2 regions of the Peribacillus sp. FSL K6-1552 genome follow, and region 1 is predicted to be linked to the other one. Evidence: riboswitches for the same ligand, from Rfam matches in the RefSeq annotation. Region 1 holds a riboswitch; the other holds the start of a gene.

Region 1 (7,713 bases):
CTTAAACCCCATTAAACAAGGATGTGAGTTTAGGATGGACTTTTTTCACGGCCAAGAAGCACTTACTATAATTCAGTGGATCTTAAGGGCCATTGTATCTTACTTCTTTTTACTTTTTGCAGCTAAAATAATGGGGCAACGAGCTATTTCTCAGTTAAGATTACTTGATTTTTTAATAGCATTAATTATTGGAAACATCCTTGCCCATCCTTTATCTGATGAACAGTTAGGTTTAAAGGGACCATTGATAACGACTGCCGTATTAGTACTTTTATATATTTTTTGCGTTTTTTTGAGCCTAAAGTGGGGAAAACTTCGAAGTTTTTTTGAAAACTCTCCCTTTCCCCTTATAGAAAATGGGCAAATTATTTACAAAAGCTTAGCCAAAGCAAGAATCTCTATCGATTTTTTATTATCTGAATTAAGAAAAGAAAAAATTGAAGATATTCAAAAAGTTGCTCTTGCATTATGGGAACCAGATGGTACAATTTCATTTTTTTTAAACCCTCAATATGAAGCCGTAACCCCTGCCGATTTAGAACTAGTAACAAAAACCTTTTCTTTTCCTAGAACGATTATTAAAGAGGGAAAAATTGATTTTAGTGAATTAACCCGCATTGGTAAAGACGAAGAATGGCTTAAAAACCGAATAAAAACTGCATACAGTGAGGACGTATATGATATTTTATTAGCAACCATTGATAATAACGATACAGTGAAAATCTTTTTATACAACTAGATTTTGAAGCTAAACCATATATAGTAAGTCCTCTTAGCTATGCCTCTATTTAATACGATTTACTTTTACTTAAAGAGAGAGTAGTTTTATACCCTGAATATGTTAAAGGCCACCAAATTGGTGGCCTTCTTAGGACAAGATTACCCCTGTTTATACATAGAGAAAGTTTCCCTCTGCTTCTACCAAAGTAGTGTATTTAAGAACTTATACACATCTTCATAAACCTGCTCACGTTCTTTGCCTAATGTGATTATATGGCCAGAGTTTTCGTACCATATCAAGTGTTTATGCTGCGTATCGACTTCACTGAAAATCGCTGTAGCACTGTTCGTATAGTCGGGATCATCCAAGCGCCCTTGTAAAACAAGAGTTGGTGATGTGATTAAATCTAAATTTTCACCAGTCTCATTTATTATATTCACCACATCTTTCAGTGAAGTCATAGGCTCTTCTTCCAACAGCTTCACTTCGGCAGCAATTTGGTCTGCATCTTTGCCTTCAAACTTCTTATAAGCCTGTGCATAATTGAGCAAGCGGTTTTTTTGTCGATCGATACTTTTTCCTTGCGTCGGAGCGCACATTGAAACCACCCCTATCACAGGAAGTTCAATTCCTACTTTTAATGAGAACACTCCTCCTAAAGAAATTCCTACAACAGCAATTTCCTCGTAGCCTTCATCTTTAAGGAATTGATAACCATCCACTACGTCTTTCCACCATTCCTTTGGACCTGTTTTAGCAAGTTCCTCGGCCGATACTCCGTGCCCTCTATAAAGAGGCCCGTGACAGGTATAGTCGCGATCATTCAGGTATTTCCCTAATTTTTTCATATCTCCTGTACTTCCGGTAAACCCGTGAAGTAAAAGAACAGCTCTATTTCCACCTCTGTATGTGAATGACTCAGGTGCTTTCACTTTCATCTATCTAGGACCTTCTTTCTGCTCTTGTTGATAAATAGAATCTAAATGATTTTCAAAAAAAAATCAATTAATACCCCTTGAGTGGGATTTCTTCTATCCTATTCCGTATTTTCATTAAAACAGTTAAATCAAGTATATAGTATCCTTACCACACTCTTTACAACTCATCCGTTCAGAAGCACATTTTACTATGATTGATTTTATTTAGCAATCGTCATTTAACCATTTTTTTTTAAAAAAGTAAAATATACCTTGTAATACGATGTACATCGTATTACACTAAAGCAAATGAAAAAAGAAGGTGATTTTTTGGATAAAGAATTGATGAAGGGAAGTATTGACCTCCTCCTGCTTTCACTTCTTTCACAAAAAGAGCTGTATGGCTATGAAATGACGAAGATTCTAAGGCAAATGAGCGAGGGGCAATACGAAATCAGTGAAGGCACCCTATATCCGGCTCTTAAGCGTTTAGAAAGAAAGGAATTTATAGAAGGGTATTGGAAAGAGTCCGAGTCCGGGCGCAGGAAATATTATCGTATCACAGACAGCGGCCAAACCGAGCTTGAACGTAAACGCAGCAGCTTTACCTTCCTTGAAAATTTAGTTCGGAAAAGCGCAGAGGATTTCTGATGAAAACAACATTTGAAAGGTATGTAAAAAAAATAGTCAACCAAACCGATTGTACCAAGGAAGAAAAAGAAGATATGTTTGAAGAACTGCTTCTCCATCTGGAGTTGAGCCGGGATGATTTAATAAAGCAGGGGAAGACCCCAAAAGAAGCCGAGAAAATGGCATTAATCCTTTTTGGCGACGAATGGGAAATCGGCAGTCAAATTCAGCAGGCCCTTTTTCCATACCGAAAAGAGCTTATGCTGACTTTATCCATCGTTTCAATTCTTTTTACGTTTTCGGTGTATGCGTTGCAACTATTCCAAGAAGGAGATGCTTACATCGGCTGGCTTCTTTTTTCGATACTGACTAGTGCAACTTTACTCTCACTTACACTTAACCTCCTAGTCTCTATCAACCGGAAAATCATGGTCAACATCGTGTTAGTGACCCATGCCCTTGTCTATATATATGGATGGGGAATCGCGTCCGCCCTTGACTTTACATTATTTCCTTTATTCAGCCTGATTATGGCAGCGATTCTCCTACTATCCCTTTACCTCATTTACAAAACAGCCTTGGTTCTTCCAGGATATAGTGGAAAGAATTTAAAAAAAGCAAAACTTCTGCACATTTCCAATATTACACTCGGCATCTTGATTTTGTCAGTTACCTTATTTTTCTTATATGCTTTTTTAATCTTCTCAAGTGAAGTCCAGCCGTTTATGCTATTATTTTTCATCCCGACTGTCTTATGGATTTCGTTATATATCCTACAGATTAAACTGTTAAAAAAGCATCCTACGGCATCAAATATATGTGCTGTTCTACAGGTATTACTTGTTCTAGCAATTATTTTTACGATGATGATACTCTACCGTTAAGGAGTCCTTCAAATGAAAAAGAAGCACATCTATCTCATTCTGATCACGCTTGCGATTGTGACTGTCTTGTTTGTCATCGCCGGCTTGGTCTTTAAAAAAGAAGAAAATGAAAAGCAGCAGGGCTTAACCAATCAATACGACGTATCCACTCAAGGTACAATTGCATACGTCACACACTTAAAGGGAAAACCACAATTAAAACTCTATAATCCTACATTATCCGTTGAAAAAAAAGTCCTTGAATTGAGCAACGATGAACAAATCCTCGACCCGACTTATTCCTACGATGGAAATATGCTTGCATTTATTGTAGCTAAAAAAAACCAAGAAGAAGATTCAACTAGTTCCATTCAGCTTTTTGATATGAAATCACAGAAAATCAGTGAATTATTCAAAGCAGACTTCCTGATCACAGAACTCGATTTCACAAAAAGCGGCCGCTCTCTCTTTTATATTGGAGCCGGTTCGTTTAAAAACTATTCGCCGATCACGGGTCCCCGCCCTCACGATCTCGATATTTATGAATTTGATATAGAAAAAAAGGAGTCCACCCAACTGACCTCTTTTAAGAAATATGGTCTTAGTTCTCTAAATGTCAACACTGATGGAAAAGCCGCTTATTATCAAACCGATGATGATGCGGATGCTAAAACGGCTGATGAGATTTTCGAAACGCATCAACGGATTTTCAAAGTGAAATTTGACCAAACGGGTATCGAAACCGTCACAGACTCTAAACGTGATGTCGATATTTTTGATTTCACAATTACCCCGGATGAAAAAACGATGATTTTCCAGTCCATCTCCAACGAGCAATCAGGTAGTACCTATATTTATGAGCTTTATAGCTATGACCTCAAAACCAAGACCGAAAAGCAGCTGACCCATCTTCAAGAATACACAGATCGCCCAGTCATCAGCAGCGATTCAAAAACAGTCTATTTTATGGTAGATAAGAAATTCGGCAAAAGCGATCCACAGTATCACCTATATAAAGTGGGGATTGATGGAGACAACCCAGAAGAAATTTTGTTACCTAATTAATAAAAAAGCTTCCGACACCAATTATTGACGGTGCCGGAAGCTTTTTTTATGGGGTTACTCATGAATTTGGCTGATTTACTCGTGAATTATCACGATTTACTCGTGAGTTTGGCTGGTTTACTCGTGAATTATCACGATTTACTCGTGAATTATCACGATTTACTCGTGAGTTTGGCTGGTTTACTCGTGAATTATCACGGTTTACTCGTGAGTTTTCACGACTTACTCGTGAATTTCTGTGTTACTCGTGAATTATCACGATTTACTCGTGAATTTGGCTGGTTTACTCGTGAGTTTTCACGATTTACTCGCGAACCTATAATTCACACAAAAAAAAGAACCAAATTTGGTCCTTCCTTCTCGACTTATACAGATCGTTTCCTATTTATATTAATGTTTACGTTTCTCATGATTGTCTATTCCCTTATGCTTCCGATAATTGGCGCAGGAGAGCTTCATACAGTCTCCTTGGACATCCGGACCATATTTTTCACGAAAAGCTTCCAGGCAATAGCATCTATCTTCTTCCTTTTTGGGTCCATCCATTGAGTGCTTCCCTCCTACTATTTAACCGGAGATAACGCGCTTCTCCAGTCTTACATTGATCCGGCCCAACAGCGCGGCACCGATTGACTGAATGACTGTTTTAACAATGATTTGGCCAAAAATCGCAGCGGGTACGGCTTCCCATGGCAGAACGTTGGCACCCAGTGGGCTAAGTCCAATCACAACAAATATCACCGAATCGAAAAATCCTCCGACAATCCCGCTGTAAAATACTCTCCAACTCATCGGAAGTTTTAACCGGGTATATATCTCAGTATCAGCTGTTTCTGCCACCACGAACGATAGTGCAGAAGCAAACACAATTAATAGGGTATCTCCTAATAAAAATGATACGCATGCTGATAAAATTAGTGCCGTGACAATGCACACATACGTCTTCACTCTGCCAAATTTATTCTGAACTAGATCCCGAAAGATAAAGGTTCCCCCGATGAGTAATGTCCCCATCGGTATAATAAACACACCAAAATGTAATGGTTCAAAAGCTGCTGTAACCACATTCGCGGTGACAATGGACACTAAATACAATATAATTCTTAACATTTCTTACATTCTCCTTATACAGAAAAAACAGCACCCTAAGAAAGAGTACTGCTCTTCTTAGTTTTTTTGAGAGGGTAGCTAGAACCTCTTCCGCATGAGCGGATTATCTTTTTCCTAATTTATCGTAGCTTGAAAACGAATGGAAATCAAGAAGTTTCCACATTACCTATTTATAAAACGAATTCAGTAAATACTTTATTAATAATTAGACTTATGGCTGATGTTTCGAATTTTGTTACTACATATGTGGATTGGAGTAGCTCCTGTCAAATCATTTTATTCTAATATTTGACAATTATAAAACACTGCTATATGATGTTATTAACCACTGGTCAATAAATATGGAGGTGATACTATGTCACCAAGGAAATCAGATGGAAAAGAATTATCTAAGGAAATGGTATTGAATGAAGCCCGGAAACTCTTTGCATCCGTTGGGTATTCAAAAGTTTCAATGCGGCAATTAGCTAAAACATTAGATTGTAGTCATGGCGCTATTTATTATCATTTTAAAAATAAAGCCGAAATATTTTATAGTTTGGTAAAAACGGATTTTTCTCTATTGAATAATAAAATAGATGATATCATCCTAACTGAAAATAATGCTTCTCAAAAAATAGAGAAGATATTACTATGCTTTATAGAGTTTGGGTTAACCCAGCAAAATCATTATGCAATCATGTTTTTATCTAAAGAAAAAGAAATTCAACATTTACTTCAACTTGATTCTAATAAAACATATGAAAAACTAATCAGTTCTCTGACTGACCTTACAGAAAATAAACTAAACCCCGCATCAATATGGTCTATTTTCCTTTCGCTCCACGGCTTTATAACTTTTTATATTAATACACAACTTTCATATCAAGATGTAAAAAGCTTAGCTAATTTTCACGTTAAAAATATTATGAAGAGTATTGTATAATTTTTTTCACATTAATTGACCAATGGTTAATAAAGATTAGGAGGCTTAAATATGGTGAAAAAATTAATACATTCTGAAGGGCTTATGGTTCTTATAGCGATAATTTATATCTATTCAATAAATGAATTTAGCTGGTGGATTTTCCTTTTATTACTATTAACACCTGACATATCTATGTTAGCCTATCTAATCAATAATCAAATTGGTGCCAAGGTTTATAACTTGTTTCATACTTATACAATATCAATACTCATCATTTTACTAGCTGTTTCTCTAAACCAGGATACAATTTTAATGGTAGGTTTAATTTGGACGGCTCATATTGGAATGGATCGTTTTTTAGGATATGGCCTTAAATACACAACGGCTTTCAAGGCTACGCACATTCAGGAGGTATAATAGTGGTATTTAGTTTATTTTCCGTATAAAAAAAGCAGTGTGATTGATCTTGCGCATCACACTGCTTCTTACTCTCTTCCTTTACACTCCCCGCTTATTTCCCCATATATACGTATGCAGCTGCGGCAGCACTTTCACATTTCTAAGTTCATCATCAGATATTACTTTATCAATTAGCTCTTCATATTTTTTCAAAAGTCCGCTAATCAGCTGCTGATCATTAGCCGTCCTGCTGTCATCATTGCCAACCTGCAAATAAAAAGGAATATCCGGGTACCGGAAATGTACGTTTTTGGCATACTGATAATCTTCATCATCAAAGACTACAACCTTCAACGAGACATGATTATCGGGATTTCGATTGGCAAGATTAGATATTATTCGATCAAGCACCTCAAAGTCCGTGTTCATCCTAGAACTCGGCGGCTTAGGTGAAATAGTCAGTTCATCAATATCGAGAAACCAATCCTGCCAACGGCTTCCCTGCGTTTCCACGCCGATTTTCATTCCATTATCTTTTAAAATTGCTATCAAGCCATCTAGATTTTTCAGCAGTGCTGGATTTCCACCTGATATTGTAACGAAGGAAAAGCCCTCACCGCCAATTCGCTTCAGCTCATCCCATATATCTTCGGCAGTCATTTGAACTGTATCTTCCTTACCAGTGCCGTCCCAAGTAAACGCGGAATCACACCAGGCACAAGAATAATCGCATCCTGCCGTCCGAACAAACATGGTCTTTTGTCCGATGACCATGCCCTCCCCTTGGATTGTCGGGCCGAAGATTTCCATAACAGGCAGTTTACTCACTTTCCATCCACTCCCGTCTAGCTTCAGCATAACTCGTCGGCGTTTCATATAGACGAACAAATTCGACTCTAGCACCCTCATAATTCTTGGTTAAAAGGGCTTCGGCCATTTTTTCATAAATCCAGACAACCATATTTTCAGCTGTTGTATTCATGAGCGGCAGTGTTTCATTCAAATAACGATGATCAAGGTGGATTTCAATCTCATTTTTCCAAATTTCTTTGATGTCACCAAAATCTATCATCAAACCGCGTGAATCCGTATATCCGCTCA
Region 2 (7,713 bases), 4.0 Mb from region 1:
GACATATTGCGGAGTGAGCCCGATGGGGTAAAGGAAAATAACCTGGATGAACTACCAGAGTTCTAACTATTTGAAGAAGCTGCCTCACGTATGGGCAGTTTTTTTCTGTCAGGGGGGTTAAACAAAAAGGAACCAGCATAGTAGCTGGTTCTCCATAATTCCGGTTCGCCTTAAAGATGCGGTACAGCTCTGTTTTAAAATTGCAGAGTTATTTGAAGTATGGTCTACCTAAGAAGTCTCTCACCATCATTTTATTTTTCATACCGATAGGATTCAGAGATTTCGAGCAGTTGGCCACAGGATTCCACCACTTCGATGATTTCTATCCAAGACATGTCCAACCCAAGTTCATTAGCATGAGAAATCTTATCCCGTAATTTCCGGATGGCATTCGCATCTTTCTTTCCTTTACTTTTAGAAGGAATTTGGAAGAAGGACCTCAATTCCTGATCTTTATGAATGATATCGAATTTATCACTGATTTGCAGACACTCTATTAAATTGATATCCTCATTTTTATCGATTCTCCTCCTATATAATTCGGTAGCCTTTTCTAAACGATCTCCGCTGATCATTGGATACCAACTGTCATCCCCGAATTTATCCATGATGATATCGCTCATCCTCATTTCCAAAAGGGTAATATAGCCAAAAATCAGCATTCTGATTGGAGGCTTTTGCAGATCAGCGTGGGTAATCAACTTTTTAATTGAATTATTTTCTAACACGAACACCCTCGTTTTATTCTTAAAAATATGGAGAAGTTGAATCAAAGGGGTTGAATCCGAAACCAATTCTCTTGGTGTAAAACATTTCAAATACTCCGCAATCTTGCCTTCACCAAGTTCTTGCCTTTCGATATATCCGATAATTTCCCCTTGATCCTCTACGGCCAATATATCGAAATTCTTTTTTTCCAATTCTTTTTGTATCTCCAGTGCTAAATCGTTTTTATGGCAAAACTCAAGCTCCTGGGCAATGCTCTTAACCGTGATATTTTCTTCATAAAGAGTTTTAAGACTGAGATAACTGCTATTGTTTTTTTTATAGCTTCCATTGAACATCTTTAACCCTCCACTTACGAACTTTCTTAACGATTTGCCTATGCGCCATGTTGAACAAACCTCCCCTAATTAGACCGTTAATTTACATCTGCGGTCAACTTTTCAGAAGAAAATGGGAGCAAACCTATTAGGAACAAGTTAAAAGCTTATAACTAAAAACCCAGTAATAAAAAGGGAACAGGTAATGTCTCTCGTTATCAACAAATAAAGTCCACCAAAGTGGACTCATTTCCATTCTATGTGGTTCTTTTTGGTACGATAAATCAAAATCCATCAACTGCCTTACCTACTACTGCTTCCTCATTCTGCTCTTCTTCCCATGCCTTACAAACATCAACCCAATCCTTCGCTCCTGAATATTCAAATAATTCAGCGAGTTTAAGTTCTATTGCAGAGTTCGCACTTCCACATGCTGGGAATAAAGACTCAAAGCGCTTCATCGACACATCAAGGAAAACATCTAGGTCATTTGCCAACCCAAACGGGCAGACTCCTCCAATGGCATGACCAGTCTGTTCAAGCACATCCTCAGCTGACAACATTCGTGCCTTGAACCCGAACGTCTGACGAAATTTCTTATTATCCACTTTTGCGTCTCCTGCTGCTACGACCAAAATTGCATGCTCACCTTCCCCCTTAAAGGAAAGAGTCTTAGCAATCCGCGCTGGAATAACACCGATGGTTTCTGCTGCTTCAATCACCGTAGCACTCGATGTTTCGAACTCCATTACATCGCCTTCCCGACTCCATTTTTTAAAATGGCTTTTGACACTCTCGATCGACATAATTTATTCACTCCTTTGAAGTACATATTGAAATAATATCATCCTTCTTTGCAAAAAATCAAAACTCCTTTTGGACTGCCCTCCCTGAAAACTTATATATATTAAAACCATTCTTTACAAATTGACGAAACAAGCCTACATGGGATACTATTAGTCTTCTGGCAAAAGCCTAAACGTGGTTCGTAACCATCCCACGATAAAAAACTAGGGAGAGAGTAAAATGAATGTTCGTACACTCGTGATAAGCGGGTTATTGGCCGCCTTATATGTGGTGGTCTCATTTGTGTTTCAACCAATATCATTTGGAATATACCAATTTCGGGTTCCGGAAATATTGAATCATCTGATTGTATTTAATAAAAAATATATCTACGGCATAGTGGGCGGCGTTTTCATATCGAATCTGCTCTTTTCGCCGATGGTGCCATATGATTTGATATTCGGGGTAGGGCAATCTCTGCTTGCCTTATTGCTTGTCATTTTTGCCTCACGCTTCATAAAGAGCATTAAAGGACGGATGATCGTTACGATTATCTTTTTCACGTTCACAATGTTTTTAATTGCAATCGAACTGAACCTTGCCCTGGATTTACCATTCTTGTTAAGCTGGATGACCACGGCTGTCGGTGAGTTCATCGTCCTTTTAGTTGGTGCGCCAATTATTTATGGAATGAATAAAAGAATTCAGTTTGAAAAGTGGCTATAAAGGAATCTTCGCGTTGTTAACCCACTATAATGGAAAAGAGCTGTCTGCTTCATGCGGAAGCTCTTTTTTTCACCATTGAACCTGAAGATGATAAACTATTAGTATGAATGGTGGTGACCTTTTGAAAAAAATACTGACCTTAATCGGTCTACTGGTAATAGTAATATTTATCGTTTCCAATGCAGAATTGTTCACCATGGTTTGGAAAAGTGATTTGGATTCAGTTATAACCATATTGACAGAAAACCTTTTGCTTACTTTTGTTGTGACATTTGTGTTGATGATTGTCCAAAATTCTTTTACCATTATACCCTTAATTTTACTCCTAACCATCAATGTCGCGATATTTGGATTCATATATGGGTACCTATGGAGTTGGGTTACAAGTGTCGTTGCATCAGGATTCATTTTTTATGCAGCCAGGAACTGGTTTCAGGCACCTCTCTTAAAGAAAATGGGCCCAAAATGGAAAGAATCCGTTGTAGAGCATGGATTTATGTACGTGTTTACCGGAAGGATATTCCCACTCATACCAACAAGTTTAATTAACTTGGCAGCAGGAGTCAGTTCTGTAACCTTCAAGGATTTTTTATTAGCGACCGCACTCGGCAATCTTATATACTTTTTCTTTCTATCCTTAATCCCTTATGGTCTCCTATCTGTGGAAATGAACGAATATACACTAGCTGTACTCGCCTTCCTCTTCTTACTATTTTTCCTTATCTATAAACGCTTTAAGAAGAAAAAGAAAGTAACCTTCTTCAGGAAAAACAGGTGACTGTTAGGGTTCCTGTTTTTTTATTTATGATTCTGCATATATTTTTCTTTGATAGTTTGTTAAAATGTGTATGTATTTTTAACCTTTGAAATGTCGTAAATCAGGGAGAATCTCCATGTCCAAACGCTCCATTTTAGTACTATATATCCTATTTGGGACTCTTACACTAGTCGTGTTCGACTACTTTTTAACTACTAATATTGAAAACAAAGAGGTCTTTATTCAACTCCAAAGAGCAGAAGGAATTGTTTTTCTTTTAACAATAGGCTTGATTTTATTTCTTTATTTGGCTAAAAGAGAAAAATTCAAGCAATTAAAAGAAGAGGAACAGCGTCGTCGCACGCTCATTAATTCAATGGTAGACTTCGTTAACTTCAAGGATGGAGATGGCCGATGGCTTGAATCCAACACCTTTGGTCTGCAATTATTTCAATTGGAACATGTAGACTATAAGGGGAAAAAAGACAGTGAGCTCGCAGAATACTCCGAATTTTATAAAGAGTCGTTAATCTACTGTGAAATTTCAGATGAAGAAACGTGGATAAAAAAGGAGATTACGCGGTGTGAGGAAATCATCCCGCTACCCAACGGCAATCATAAGACCTTTGATACCATCAAAGTTCCTTTGTTCTTTGAAGATGGTTCACGAAAAGGATTAGTGGTCATTGGCAGGGATATTTCTGAAAGAGTTGTCGCAGAAAATCAATTATTTGAGAGTGAACAGCGCTATAAATCATTGTTCGAACACAACCCTTATCCGATGCTGATGCTTGATTTATCCGGAATAATTACCACCGTCAATCCAAGGTTTGAAACAGTTACAGGCTTTCATCAAGAAGAAATCCAAGGTGCCTCTTTTATTGAGTTAAACTTTTCCGCAGAAGATGAAGAACTGATTCGTACATCCTGTCAATACGTCGTGGAAAACCAAAAGGGGATAAAAAAAGGAAAAGATATAGAGTTTCTCACGAAATCTGGGAAGTCTCTTTTACTTTCATGTACATTTGTCCCGATGCTTATTGGAAATGAATTAGTCGGAATTATTACCTATGCTAAAGATGTAACTCAAATCCGAGAAACGGAAGCACGCTTAAGAAGAACCGAAAAGTTGTCAATAGTCGGTGAACTTGCTGCCAGTGTAGCACACGAAGTACGTAACCCATTAACTTCTTTAAAAGGATTCGTCCAGTTACTTAAAAAGAGCGACCACCCCTTTGAACAATACTACACTATTATGCTCAGTGAATTAGACCGAATCAATCTGATTGTAAGCGAATTACTTGTTCTTGCAAAACCTCAGGAACTCCCATTCAGTAAACACCAAATTATTGAACTGATGGATGAAGTCAAAACCTTGCTTAAACCAGAGGCAGACTCATATTCTACAAAAATATCGATAGATGTAAAAAATGAAATCCCGCTTCTTTCATGTGAGGCAAATCAGCTCAAACAAGTGTTTATAAACATGATTAAGAACTCTATGGAGGCCTCCGCCGATCACATTTGGATTGATTTCGAGCAAATAGACAATACCCTTTCCATAACCATCAGGGATAATGGAAGTGGAATCGAAAAAAATCGTTTGAAACATCTAGGAGAACCTTTTTATTCATCTAAAGAAAGAGGAACGGGTCTAGGATTGACCGTTAGCTGCCGAATTATTGAGGCGCACAGAGGAAAGGTTCGTTTTAACAGCGAGCTCAATCATGGAACCGAAGTCAAAATTGTTTTACCAATATAAGTTTCAGGACAAGCCTATTAAATCTTGTCCTTTTTTTGTAGTCTAAAAAAAGACACCTTCAAATTTTTTGAAACAGTCCCTTGGTAATATTAAAAAAGAGAGAGAACGAATTTCTTTATTTTCTCCAAAAATGAAATGGATTCTGTTGATTGATTATCCATCGGCATCATCTGGCTACCTCTGTTATTGGATTTAAGGTTTTCCGATTTACTAGATGTACTCATTTGTGTTGCTCCAACTACTGCCTCTTTTTCAGTTTTGGCATCATCTACAGTTTCTTCCTCATCCATGTCTACATCGATATCTTTATCGAAAACAAGGACGTAGGTACGTCGTGCTCCATCTTTTGAGACTGTAACTGAAATTGCCGTCTTAGCTTTATTATTAATCGTTACGGTTTTACTGCTTTCACCGTCATATTTTATCGTAGCTCCACTTGCGCTAGCTATAGCTTCAATTTGGACTGAGGTAATATCCTTATCGACTTCGATATGATATGTATGCTCATCAGAATCAAAAGATTTGTTCCACGTTCCTTTTGATACTGTCAAAGCGTTCAACACTGGTGCGTTATTGCCTTCATCACCTACGGACCCAGCTGAGATTGCCTTTTTATCAGAATCCGATAAGGTTTTTTGTGTGGAAATGCTCGCAATCTGCTGTGCTTTAGGTGCTTGGCTACTTAGCACTTGACCTTTGGATAAATCCGAAGGAGTTGATGATGGTTTGTCACCGTTATCGGAGGAAGGTTGAGTTTTACTTGTTCCTGTTGAAGATTCCTTTTTAGCTTCATCTCCTTTAGAGGTATCCTTATCTTCGGTTCTCTTTGCCTTAGCTGCAGCCCTTGTAATCGTAAGCGTGTATGTTTTTTTATCTCCATTTTCTGCTGCAACGACAATCTTCACCGTTGTCTTACCAACTGGAAGGTTCACCTTTACTCCTTTACTCGTTGCATCTATTCCATTTACGTTTACCCTTGCAGTACTGTCACTCACTGTTGGAGCCACCGTAATGGTATTGACTTTATTCGCCAAAGAAACCTTATAAGCTGTTACAGACGCATCAAATGGTAAAGAACCTTTTGATAATCCTATCGCAGTTAAAAGGTTGTCATCGCTTTCCGATTTATCAACCTGGACGGTATAGGTAGTCGTTTCATTTATCCCATCACTGACCGTGATCGTGAACGTATTCTTACCAGTTTGAAGAGAAAAATCCTCAGGCTTCCCATTTGTCAGTTGTATACCATTCACTGATACGGTAGCAGTCTCACTGGAACTCTCAGCAAGTAAGCTGATTTTTTCAACATTCTTCCCTACTTTTGCACTATACTCTAGAACATCGGTAGAAAACTGTTGATTCAATGTTATACCATCTATTTCGAGCTTAGATAGAGTATTTACTGTTTGGGCCTCTCCCTGTGTGACCGCTGTATCCTCCGTAGCCTCTGCTGTAGGCATATAAGTGAACGTTCCCATTCCCACAAGAGAACCGACCAAGATCACCTTCACACCTTTTTCTTTAAACCTTTTCTTTAACAACGCCTATCCCCCCTATTATTCCTGCAAATGTGGTAGGGTCAGGTTAACAAAGAAACCTTAATTATTTCTTAATGTGGGAACGACTAAATGGATGACATTTCCTGACGGATCCTTTGTTACAACAGCTTCTTTCTCCTGATTTATAAATGATCCTAATTGCTGTAATCGCTCTACTGTGTTTTTTCGTGCCTCTTCACTTGGTAATATAAGCGTGAACGATTTCAGTCCTACACTTGTTGCCTCCGGTGCAGGAGCCCCGACTCCATTCCATGTATTAAGGCCAATGTGATGATGGTAGTTGCCTGTCGAGACAAATAGGGCTTGCCCTCCATATCGTACAACAATTTCAAAGCCTAGTCCTTTTGTATAAAACTCTTCGGTAGCACCAATTTCTGCTACGTGTAAATGAATGTGGCCCATTACGGTTTCACTTGGCAGACCTATCCAAGGTGATTCATCATTTTCTGCTAATAGTCCTTCTGCATCAAGGGCCTCCGTACCCATTTCAACTTGCCCATTCTGCCACTTCCAGGTTTCTTCCGGCCTATCACAATAAATTTCAATTCCATTTCCGTCAGGATCCCCTAAATAAATGGCCTCACTTACATAGTGATCCGAAGCTCCTTGCAGCGGATATCGACATTGAATCAAGTGCAGTAATATCTTAGCCAAATCAGCTCTGCACGGTACTAAAAGCGCAAAATGATATAAACCAGTCGTCCTCAATTGCTTCGGTGTTACACCATCTGGTTGTTCCAAAATCAGTAGTGGTGTCTTTCCATCTGCTGTTAACACTGCTTTATCAGCAGATTGCTCAAGTACTTCGAATCCAATAATCTCCTTATAAAATTTTAAACTACGCGATAAATCCTCTATAATGATATGTACATAGCCGACATAGGTGTTGGGATAACTTTGAAATTTCATTTTCTGTCCTCTTTTCATTTTATTTACGTTAAGTGGTAAATTTATTATAGGTATTTTATTTCTTTCTAGTATTTCTTAATTTCCTTATATAAGTATTTTTTTTTCACTGTTTTTTCACATTTTTATTTTATACTGAGCTTGCATAATCTTATGAAAGGGTGATGGCGCACC

What was found. Region 1 has a riboswitch for preQ1 ahead of NST21_RS21725 (VUT family protein). Riboswitches for the same ligand answer to the same signal wherever they lie in the genome.
Region 2: another riboswitch for preQ1. It lies ahead of NST21_RS02295 (QueT transporter family protein); the one in region 1 lies ahead of NST21_RS21725 (VUT family protein).

The regions. Positions count from the first base shown of each region.
Region 1 covers NZ_JBBOST010000001.1:4,508,144-4,515,856, forward strand. The annotation lists gene NST21_RS21695 (DUF421 domain-containing protein) at 35-739, shown strand; gene NST21_RS21700 (alpha/beta hydrolase) at 919-1,659, opposite strand; gene NST21_RS21705 (PadR family transcriptional regulator) at 1,969-2,289, shown strand; gene NST21_RS21710 (permease prefix domain 1-containing protein) at 2,289-3,152, shown strand; gene NST21_RS21715 (TolB family protein) at 3,165-4,196, shown strand; gene NST21_RS21720 (hypothetical protein) at 4,257-4,745, shown strand; gene NST21_RS21725 (VUT family protein) at 4,764-5,306, opposite strand; PreQ1 riboswitch class I at 5,358-5,400, opposite strand; gene NST21_RS21730 (TetR/AcrR family transcriptional regulator) at 5,662-6,231, shown strand; gene NST21_RS21735 (DUF4260 domain-containing protein) at 6,283-6,630, shown strand; gene queE (7-carboxy-7-deazaguanine synthase QueE) at 6,712-7,440, opposite strand; gene queD (6-carboxytetrahydropterin synthase QueD) at 7,433-7,713, opposite strand, start outside.
Region 2 covers NZ_JBBOST010000001.1:477,748-485,460, reverse strand. The annotation lists gene NST21_RS02310 (DUF3892 domain-containing protein) at 1-66, shown strand, start outside; gene NST21_RS02305 (hypothetical protein) at 252-1,064, opposite strand; gene NST21_RS02300 (YbaK/EbsC family protein) at 1,328-1,849, opposite strand; PreQ1 riboswitch class I at 2,019-2,063, shown strand; gene NST21_RS02295 (QueT transporter family protein) at 2,070-2,555, shown strand; gene NST21_RS02290 (TVP38/TMEM64 family protein) at 2,677-3,333, shown strand; gene NST21_RS02285 (PAS domain S-box protein) at 3,449-5,074, shown strand; gene NST21_RS02280 (cadherin-like beta sandwich domain-containing protein) at 5,164-6,615, opposite strand; gene NST21_RS02275 (VOC family protein) at 6,673-7,542, opposite strand.